Regions from separate parts of the Paeniglutamicibacter sp. genome, predicted to be linked through region 1. Evidence: predicted binding sites of a transcription regulator. Region 1 holds the regulator's gene; the other holds the start of a gene.

Region 1 (4,993 bases):
ACGCCGAGGCCCGGAAGGCGCACGGTGTCACCTGACTGGGCACCGGATTCGACCTCGATGACCTGGGAACCGTCGAAGGTCTCCAGGTCCAGGTCGGCGCCGAGGGCGGCGGCGGTCATCGGCACGTTCATGCGCGCATGCAGGTCCACCCCGTCGCGTTCGAAGATCTTGTGCCGACGGACCTCGATCTCCACGTAGAGGTCGCCGTTGGGGCCGCCGCCGGGGCCTGCCTCGCCCTGGTTTGCCAGGTGGATGCGGGTGCCGCTGGCCACGCCGGCGGGAACCTTGAGCTGCTTGGAGATGCGTTCGCGGACGCGGCCCTGGCCGTTGCAGTCGATGCAGGGGTCAGGGATGGTGGTGCCGTAGCCGCGGCAGGCGGCACAGGTCTCCACCGTCATCATCTGGCCCAGGAACGAGCGCACCGGGCGCTGGACCTGTCCGGCGCCGTGGCAGATGGAGCAGGTGACCGGGGAGGTGCCCGGGCGGCAGCAGCTGCCCGCGCAGGTCGTGCAGGTGACTGCCGTTTCCATTTCCAGCGGGTACACGGTGCCGGCGACGGCATCGGCCAGGTCGATGGTGGCGGTGATCAATGCGTCGCGGCCGCGCTGGGTGCGCGATGCGGGGCCCTGGGCCCCGCCGCCTCCGCCGAAGAACTGCTCGAAGATGTCGCCGAAGCCGCCGCCCCCGCCAAATCCGCCGCCGCCGCCGAAGCCGGTCTGGCCGGTGCCGTTTTCGTTGCCGGTGGAATCGTAGTTGGCGCGCTTGTCCGCGTCGGAAAGCACCTCGTAGGCGCGGGTGACCAGCTTGAACTTCTCGCTCGCGTCATCCCCGGGGTTCACGTCGGGGTGGAGCTTGCGGGCCAGCTTGCGGTAGGCCTTCTTGATTTCCTCGCTGGTGGCGTCCTTGCTGACGCCCAGGACTTCGTAATGGGTGCTCACAGTGCTCGCTGTGTCCTTTCGTACTTCACAAAATGTGTTTCGACCCGCATTAGCCGGCCAGGATTCGGGAAAGATATCGGGCGACGGCGCGAACCGCGGCCATCGAGGTGGGGTAGTTCATCCGGGTCGGGCCCAGCACGCCGATCATGGCCTGCTCGCCGGGACCGTATCCGGTGGCAACCACCGAGGCCTCGGTCAGCGCCCCGTACTGGTTTTCCGTGCCGATGCCCACGGCAATGCCGTGCGCGTCCTGCTCGAGTTCGGAGAAGAGGCGCAGGAGCACCACTTGTTCCTCGAGCGCCTCCAACACCGGGGTGATGCTCAGCGGGAAGTCCATGTTGGCCCGGGCCAGGTTCGCGGTGCCGGCGGTGATGATGCGGTCCACCGAGCTGTTCCGGGCCAGGGCACCCAGGACCTCGGCCAGGGCGCGGACCGCCGGGGCCAGTCGCGGATCGACCGTGTCCGGGACGCCCTGGGCGAGCCGGGCGACGTCGGAAATCGGCTTGGCATCCAGGACCGAAAGCAGCGCCGCGCGCAGCCGCTGCAGGTCCGTCTCCCCCACCGTGGGCGGGAGCAGGATGACGCGCTGTTCGACCTTGCCGCTGGAGGCGATGAGCACCACCAGGGTCTGCCCGGCGCCCAGCCCGACCAACTCGATGTGGCGCACGGTGGCGTTGGAGTAGTGCGGGACCTGGATCAGCGCGACTTGGCGGGTGATGCTGGCCAGCAGCCTCACGGTGTTTTCCAGCACATCGTTCACATCGTGGGAACCCTCAAGCAGCGCCGCGATGGCACGCCGCTCGGCGCCCGAGAGTGGCTTGATGTCGCCGATCTGGTCGACGAAATGCCGGTAGCCCTTTTCCGTGGGGATCCGCCCGGAGGAGGTGTGCGGGGCAACGATGAGCCCCTCTTCCTCCAGGGATGCCATGTCGTTGCGGATCGTGGCGGCGGAGACGCCCAGGTCGTGGCGTTCGAGCAGGGCCCGCGAACCAACCGGCTCGCGTGACTGCACGTAGTCTTCAACGATGGCTCGAAGGACCTCGAGCCGACGCGGTTCGGTCATTCTCACCTCTCCTGACAAGCCGGATCACCATGGTCAAGGGGGCGCTGCACTGGCCCCGGCCGGGCACCGGGGTCCGGAGGCGCGCATTGGCACTCGACACGTTCAACTGCTAAGTCTAATACGTTTCACATCGCTTGTTAGCATGGTTTGGTCCTTGACCGCGATGCCGCGTTCGACACACCGGCCAATCGCCGCACCGCACGCGGCCCGCCGTTTGGCGATCGGCGCCGCCGCAGGCATCGCCCGGGGACCTGTTGACCACTAGGTGAAAGTGACACGATGAGCAACCACGGCTGGGGCGCCCAGGACATCAGCGCCCCCAAGAAACTCGTACTGCGCAAGGTCCCGCTGGCGCTCGGCCTGCTGCTGGAGGACGTGGAGAGCGGGTGGGTCGGCGAGGTCGTGCGGACCGAAAAATCCGGCGGCATGCGCGTGATGGTCCTCGAGGACCGGCGCGGGCGCACCAAGTCCTTCCGCGCCGGCTTCGGCTTCCTGCTTGAGGGCGAGCCTGTGGAAGTCATCGAGCCCGCCGCCGCTCCCCCGGCACCCCAGGGAACCGCGCGCAGCGCCTCGGGTTCGCGCATGGTCACCGAGCTGAAGGCGCGCACCGCCCGGGCCAGCCGCATCTGGGTCGAGGGCAAGCACGATGCCCAGCTGGTCGAAAAGGTGTGGGGCCACGACCTGCGCGTCGAGGGCATCGTGGTCGAACCGCTGCACGGCGTCGACGACCTGGCCGGCGCCATCCGCGCCTTCGCCCCCTCCCCGCAGCGCAAGCTCGGCATCCTGGTCGACCACCTCGTTTCGGGGACCAAGGAGGCGAAGATCGCGGCCGAGGCGATGCGCGTGCCCGGCGCGGCCGGCAATGTGCTGATCGTCGGGCACCCCTACGTCGATGTGTGGCAGGCCATCCGGCCCTCCGTCCTGAAAATCAGGGCGTGGCCGGTGGTGCCGCGCGGCACCGACTGGAAGACCGGCATCCTCAAGGGACTGGGCTGGCCGCACCAGGAGCAGATCGACATCGCCCAGGGATGGGAGAGGATCCTGGGCCAGGTGCGGTCCTACGCCGACCTGGAGCCCTCACTGCTGGGCCGGGTCGAGGAAGTCATCGACTTCCTGACCGCCGAGGACCACTGAAAACCGCACGGAGCGGGCAACCGGCCCGCCTGCCGGGCAGTGAGGTTACTCACCGCGCGCACGCATAGTGGGCACGTGGGCCATTCGGGATGGCGCATAATCCACACCAAATCCGCGCGCCCGGCCCAAATGCGCGCAGAACGGCATTTCGTGTTCACCCGCGGTGCCCGTTTGGGGATAAACTGGCCAACGGTTCATCCAACCCAACGAAGAGGACATCAGAAGTGGTAAACGAGGCACGAAATGCACCCGGCGGCGACAGCCAGCCGGATCGATTCGAAGGTTCCTCGGCCGCACCCCTGCCCCTGACTCCCTCCGAGGATCGCCAGTGGGCCATGATCGCCCACTTCGGCGCGATCCTGGGATGCGTTCCCGCGCTCATCATCTACGCGGTGTTCAGGGCCCGCGGCCCGTTCACGGCACAGGAATCCAAGGAAGCGCTGAACTTCACCTTCCCGCTGACCGTCCTGGCCATCGTGCTGCACCTTTTCTCGATGATCCCCGGTGTCGGCTGGTTCTTCGCGATCCTGGTCGTGGCCATCTGGCTATTCCTGACCATGAGCGGCGTGCGGGCCGGAATCAACGCCAACAAGTCGCGCCCCTACCGCTACGGATTGAACCTGCGCCTCTTCCACTAGGAATAGCACACACGTACAAAAACGGTGTGGAACTTGGAAACGCCTCAAGGCGAATCCGGGCTCCACACCGTTTTTTGTTGCCGGCCGATGCCGGGTCTAGAAGTCCAGCAACCGCCGCAACACGGCATCTGCCAACAAACGCCCCTGCAGGGTGAGGACGACTTTCTTGGCGAACGCCGCCTCCGGCACCACCAAACCGTCGGCGATCAACCCCGCAATGGCGGCGCGTCCAGCTGGCTCCAGATCTCTGGTGTCCATGCCATCGACGATGCGCGTGAGCAGCATGGCCCGCTCCAGGTAGCGCGCCTCGGCGTCGGGGGTTTCCCGGCCTGCCGCCGGTGAGGTGCCAGCGTCGATGCGCTGCTGGTAGGCCGCCGGGTGCTTGACGTTCCACCAGCGCAGCCCTCCCACATGGGAGTGCGCGCCCGGGCCCGCTCCCCACCAGTCACCGCCCCGCCAATAGGCCAGGTTGTGCAGGCAGCGGTTGGCTTCGTCCTTGGACCAGTTGCTGACCTCGTACCACCCGTATCCCGCGGCGGCGAAAAGCTCGTCGGCGATCAGGTACTTGTCCGCGTGGTCGTCATCGTCGATGTTGGCCACTTCACCGCGGCGGATTTGCCCGGCCAGCCGGGTGCCCTCCTCGATGATCAGAGCGTAGGCCGAAATGTGGTCGGGATCGTAGGACAGCGCCGTTTGCACGCTGGTGCGCCAGTCCTCGATGGACTCGCCCGGGGTCCCGTAGATCAAATCGACGCTGACCTGTAGGCCTGCTTCCTTGGCCCAATTCACTGCCATGCCAACCCGCTCGGGGTTGTGGGTCCGGTCAAGGGTCGCCAAAACATGAGGGACAGCCGACTGCATGCCGATTGACACGCGGGTGAAACCGCCGTCGGCCAGCACCTGGAGCGATTCTCGGGTGACCGAGTCCGGGTTGGCCTCGGTGGTGATTTCCGCATCGGGAGCCAGCTCCCATTGCGTGCGGATCTCGGCCAGCACTCGCACCAGATCCTGCGCGGGCAGCAAGGTAGGAGTACCGCCACCGAAGAAGACGGTGGAGACTTCGCGCCGGGGAACACCGGATTGCTCAAGGACCTTCGCACCAAAGGCAATTTCCGCGGAGACCGCCTCGGCGTAGGTGTCCTGGCTGGATCCGGAGCCGAGCTCGTGCGCGGTGTAGGTGTTGAAGTCGCAGTAACCGCAGCGCACGGCACAGAAGGGAA
Region 2 (4,993 bases), on a different contig from region 1:
GGTCCCGGCAACGCCCCCGGCGCCCCGGGCGTTCATGCCCTCGGCAAGGACAACGTGCACGTGATGAGCATTGGCGAGCCTGCCAAACTCATGCGCATTGGCGGGATGATCAAGCAACTGCTTGAAGAGGTGCGTACTGCACCATTGGACGAGGAAGCCCGCACCCGAATGGCCGACATCCATGAACGCTCCGTCCACGAGCTGGAGACCGGGCTGTCCCCGGAACTTGCCGAGGAACTCCACCGCATCCGGCTGCCCTTCGCCGACGGCGAGACACCCTCGGAGGCCGAGCTTCGCGTGGCCCAGGCCCAGCTGGTCGGCTGGCTCGAAGGCGTCTTCCACGGACTGCAAGCGGCCATGGCCGCCCAGCAGCTGGTCAACCAGCAGCTGGCCCAGCGCATGGCCATGCGCCAGCTTCCCCCGGGCACCCAGGTGGCCCCCGGGATCGTCATCAACGAGCAGGGCGAGCCCGAACGCATGCCGCAGGGAGGTCCTGGAACAGCTCCCGGCCCCGAGCATCCCACGCAGGGTCCGGGCGTCGAGGGAGAGACCGGGTTCGGGCAATACCTCTAGACTTGAAAGTGGCAACACGGGTAACGACTTGTTCCTCGGGCATCTTGAACCACCGGGGGACGTCATGGCAATAACAAAGGCAAACACGTAGATGGGGCTGTTCTCCTCCGTTCGTGGCGCACGCCGCGACAACAAGGAACTCGGCGACGGGGTCTGGCGCCGTGCCTATGACAGGTTCGGGCGCTCGCTGGATCGGGTGCACCAGGTCCTCGAGGGCATCGAGGACGACGACCTGCACAATGCCCTGATCCTGATCGCCAACCACCTGGCCGAGCTCCAGGAGCGGGTGCGCGTCGTGTGCGTCGCCGCCCAGGCCAAGAACCCGAGCACCGGCGAGAACGTTCCCCACGAGCTCTACGCCGTGCACCGGCTGCTGTCCAAGGCCGCCAACGACCTGGCCACCACCGCGCAGGTCGCCGCCATGGCGCGCCTTGACGGGGAACGCTGGGGGTATGCGTCGGCGGGACTGGAAAACGTTGCCATGCGCGCGGATCTGGTGGCCGACGGCATCAGTGCGGCAGAGGCCGAAATGGCCAAGCACTAAGGGTTCGGACTGCGGGGCACCGGGTTTCGCCCAGCGCTGATCATTCCCGCCTCCGCCAATGCCTGTCAATGCACGGTGGCAGGATGGGAATCATGACAAACCTTGTATCCCCAGATCTCACCTTCCACGACGGCAACACCATTCCCCAGCTTGGCTACGGGGTGTGGAAGGTCGAAGACGACGTCGCAACCGACGTGGTCCAGCAGGCCTTCGCCGCCGGATACCGCCACATCGACACCGCCCGCATCTACGGCAACGAGGAGGGCGTCGGCCGCGCCATTGCCGCGACCGAGGTGCCCCGCGAGGACATGTTCATCACCACCAAGGTCTGGAACTCGGACCAGGGCTACGACTCGACCCTGGCTGCCTTCGACGCATCCATGGAACGCCTGGGTCTGGAGTACCTCGACCTGTACCTGATCCACTGGCTGCAGCCCAAGCAGGGCAAGTACGTGGACACCTGGCGTGCGCTCGTCGAGTTGCAGAAGTCCGGTCGCGTGAAGTCCATCGGCGTCTGCAACTTCACCGTCGAGGCGCTCGCCGAGCTCGAGGAAGCCACCGGCGTGCTGCCGGTGATCAACCAGGTCGAAACCCACCCGTACTTCCCGCAGGCGCAATTGCGCGAATTCGAGGCAGCCAAGGGAATCCTGCACCAGTCGTGGTCGCCGCTGGGCCAGGGCAATGAATTGCTCAACGACCCGGCACTGGTGGCCATTGCCGAAAAGCACAACGCCAGCGTCGCCCAGGTCGTCATTGCCTGGCACCTGGCCCTGGGCAACGTGGTCATCCCGAAGTCGGTGACCCCTTCGCGCATCATGGAGAACCTGGCAGGCCTGGGCGTGTCGCTGGATGCCGCTGACATTGCCGCAATCAACGCCCTGGACAAGGGCGCCGAGGGCCGCATCGCCGCCGACCCGGCAGTCAGCGACTTCGCCTAGGCGACAAATTCACTTCCCCATTCCGCGGGAGAGTGAGAAGACAAATGTGTGTGGGGACCCGCTGCCGGGTCCCCACACACATTTAAGACATAGCCCGGCTTCCCGTGGTCACTTTCGGCACAGTTGCCCGGAAACCACTGGCGCCCGGCCGAGCAGCAACAGTGACACGGACACGGACACGGGCTTCAGTTTCCCGTCCAGGTCGGCTACCGGACAATCTGCCGCAGCCCCGGGCTGGAGGAACAGCACCACCGCAGCGGCGAGTCCGACGAACACCGCCAGTCCGTCGGAGAGCGTCAGGCTTCGGGTCGTCCTCGATTCGCCCATGCCCCCTATAGAACCACGGATGGATTGCCCTCCGAGCGTGTTGGGCCCGCTCCTTCAACCGTCTTTGAATGCGGCCGCCTTTTCCCCCGAGCGTGGACTGAGGTTGCCCGTCACGGCAATCCATTCCGCAGCGGTGAGCAGCGAGCTCCCCCTTTTCTCTACTCCGGCTCATGCGCACCCGAGGTGGTTGAAGGAGCAATGCGCCGGAATCTGAACAGGAACTTCCGAGAGGTAGGGGCCAGGTCCCATACCCGCGCGCGGCCGACGCACCCTGCATCGACGACCAGCAACGTGTCGAAAATCCATCGAATTCTCAGGATTCTTTTGCTTGCGCAGGAGTTGCTGCGGTGCTAAAAAATTAATACCCACTGCTACACATGGCAGTGGGTCGGAAAACGACAAAACTGTGAAGGAGAGAATAATGTTGATGCGTTCAGACCCGTTCCGCGAACTCGACAAGCTCGCCCAGCAGGTTTGGGGAACTACGACCAGGCCGGCGGCCATGAGCATGGATGCATGGCGGGACGGCGACATATTCCAAATCGAGTTCGACCTGCCAGGCGTCAGTCATGAATCGATCGACTTGGATGTCGAAAACAACGTCGTAACGGTCAAGGCCGAGCGCGGTGCATTGGACGGAGACGTGGAGATCCTTGCCGCCGAACGTCCTCGGGGCGTGTTCAGCCGCCAGCTGGTACTGGGTGAAAACCTGGATACGGAAAAGATCGAAGCCAGCTACGATGCGGGCGTGCTGATACTCCGGGTCCCTGTCGCCGAACAGGCGAAGGCGCGCAAGATCGCGATCACCAGCCAAGACCCCGGGCGACAGTCGATCAACGCCTGATCTTCGATGGATGATTTACCGGACGGGGACGGCTGGCTCCGGGCGCCGTGTCATGGGGCGTTCGCTGCATGGCACACCAGCAATAGGCCGGGATTGATGCCGTTCCCTGCGGGCAGCCCCGGGCCCTGTTTGGGCCCGGGGTCGCCCGCTACCAAACCGGAGGGCCCCGATTGAGCATCTGACCGGGGCGGTTGAGCAGAAAGGCGCACTCGTGGACTTTTGCAACCCATATTCGGTTCTTGGGCTCGGCCCCGAAGCCACCGCCGAGGAGATATCGCGTGCATACCGATTCCAGCTGCGCATGCATCATCCCGACACACGGCCTGCACCCCACGGCGTCGAGCAGGAACGGCTCGAACGATCCCTGCTTCAGGAAGCAACGGACGCCTACGCGGTCTTGGGCAATCCTGAGTCTCGATCGTTGTACGATCGAGAACTTCGCTCGGAAAACACGGCACCGGGTATCAAACTACGTGTCCAGTTCTCGGCGACGCGCCATCCGCAAGTGGTAGTCGGGCCGCTGAAGTGGACTTCGACTAGGAGGGGAGGAGCTAAATGAATTCCTGGCACCGTTACGATGCGCCATTGCTACCCGAGTTCTTTGAGCGTTTTGAGGAGCGCTGGGGAAAGGGGGCGGCGCCGTTCCTGGATCCCGAAATCCATGAATTTCCGTTGCCCCGAGCGCAATGGATCAATGCGGATTCGGGGGCCGCGCTGGCGGTGGTTCCAATGTGGACGGTGGAGGAAGAGCACCGCTGTTTTGCCGTTATCTACCTGCCGCCCGCTGGAGGCATCTGGCTGCTGCGTCCGGGGATCACCGACTATGTGGAATCCCCGCTGGAGGCAGAAATCAGGCTGCGCAACGATGCGTTCAAGAAGGCGGTGGACCATGCGATCGCGTTCATCCATGGACCCCAAACCTAGACAACGCACGAGGGTCCGTCACCTGATGGTGACGGACCCTCGTGTCCAAACAACGAGCCTCCTGCCAGAATCGAACTGGCGACCTTCTCATTACGAGTGAGACGCTCTACCAACTGAGCTAAGGAGGCACCGTGGCGCGCAAGCACCACAAGTGACTACTTTATAGGAGCCTATCGGCAGCGGTCAAAACGACTCGGTGACAGTGTTCGTCAGCAGGTCAATCCGTCGGCCGGAACCGTGCCGTCAAGGAAGTAGGATTCCACGGCGTCGGCGATGCAGCCGTTGGAACGGCCATAGGCGGTGTGCCCATGGCCCTCGTAGGTCACCAGCGAGGCCGAGGCGAGCTGTTCGGACAGCGCCTGGCTCCAGGCATAGGGGGTGGCGGGGTCCCCGGTGGTGCCGATGACCACGATCGGCGCGGCCCCTTCCGCGGTCAACTTTCCGGGTTTTCCGGTGGCCGGGTGCTTCCAGTCCTGGCAGCCCGCCGCGCCGTAGGCCAGGTACTTGCCGATGGTCGGGGCCGCCTGGACCAGCTCCTGGGCCCCGGCGCGCATCGTGGGGACATCGGCGTTCATGGGGTAGTCGAGGCAGTTGACGGCGGTGAACGCTGCGGTGCCGTTGCCGGTGTAGCTGCCGTCGGACTCGCGTCCGGCGGTGAGGTCGGCGAAGTACTGGATGTCATCGACGTTCCCGGCAATCACGTTGCGAAGTCCCTCGGTGAGCATCGGCCAGGTGGAATTGTCGTAGAGCGGGACGATGAATCCGTTGACGAAGTCGATGATCGGGACGCTTCGTCCGTCGCTGCCGACCAGGGGTTCGGCCTCCACCTCGTCGAAGAGGCCC

Evidence for each region. The regulator HrcA, encoded in region 1, represses chaperone genes, less so after heat shock. The targets are predictions, from matches to a motif close to TTNGCACTCGNNNNNNNCGAGTGCNAA.
Region 2: a site for HrcA is predicted at 2,710-2,736, ahead of ACLQ7E_RS15585 (Hsp20/alpha crystallin family protein). Genes of this name have one in related genera too.

The regions. Positions count from the first base shown of each region.
Region 1 is NZ_JBKKAP010000146.1:101,680-106,672, reverse strand. Features, by position in the region: gene dnaJ (molecular chaperone DnaJ) at 1-938, opposite strand, end outside; gene hrcA (heat-inducible transcriptional repressor HrcA) at 988-2,001, opposite strand; gene ACLQ7E_RS17465 (DUF3097 family protein) at 2,281-3,135, shown strand; gene ACLQ7E_RS17460 (DUF4870 domain-containing protein) at 3,360-3,773, shown strand; gene hemW (radical SAM family heme chaperone HemW) at 3,870-4,993, opposite strand, start outside.
Region 2 is NZ_JBKKAP010000129.1:11,954-16,946, forward strand. Features, by position in the region: gene ACLQ7E_RS15565 (proteasome activator) at 1-573, shown strand, start outside; gene ACLQ7E_RS15570 (hypothetical protein) at 665-1,117, shown strand; gene ACLQ7E_RS15575 (aldo/keto reductase) at 1,210-2,055, shown strand; gene ACLQ7E_RS15580 (hypothetical protein) at 2,164-2,382, opposite strand; gene ACLQ7E_RS15585 (Hsp20/alpha crystallin family protein) at 2,804-3,226, shown strand; gene ACLQ7E_RS15590 (J domain-containing protein) at 3,438-3,785, shown strand; gene ACLQ7E_RS15595 (hypothetical protein) at 3,782-4,150, shown strand; tRNA gene ACLQ7E_RS15600 (tRNA-Thr) at 4,206-4,278, opposite strand; gene ACLQ7E_RS15605 (alpha/beta hydrolase) at 4,360-4,993, opposite strand, start outside.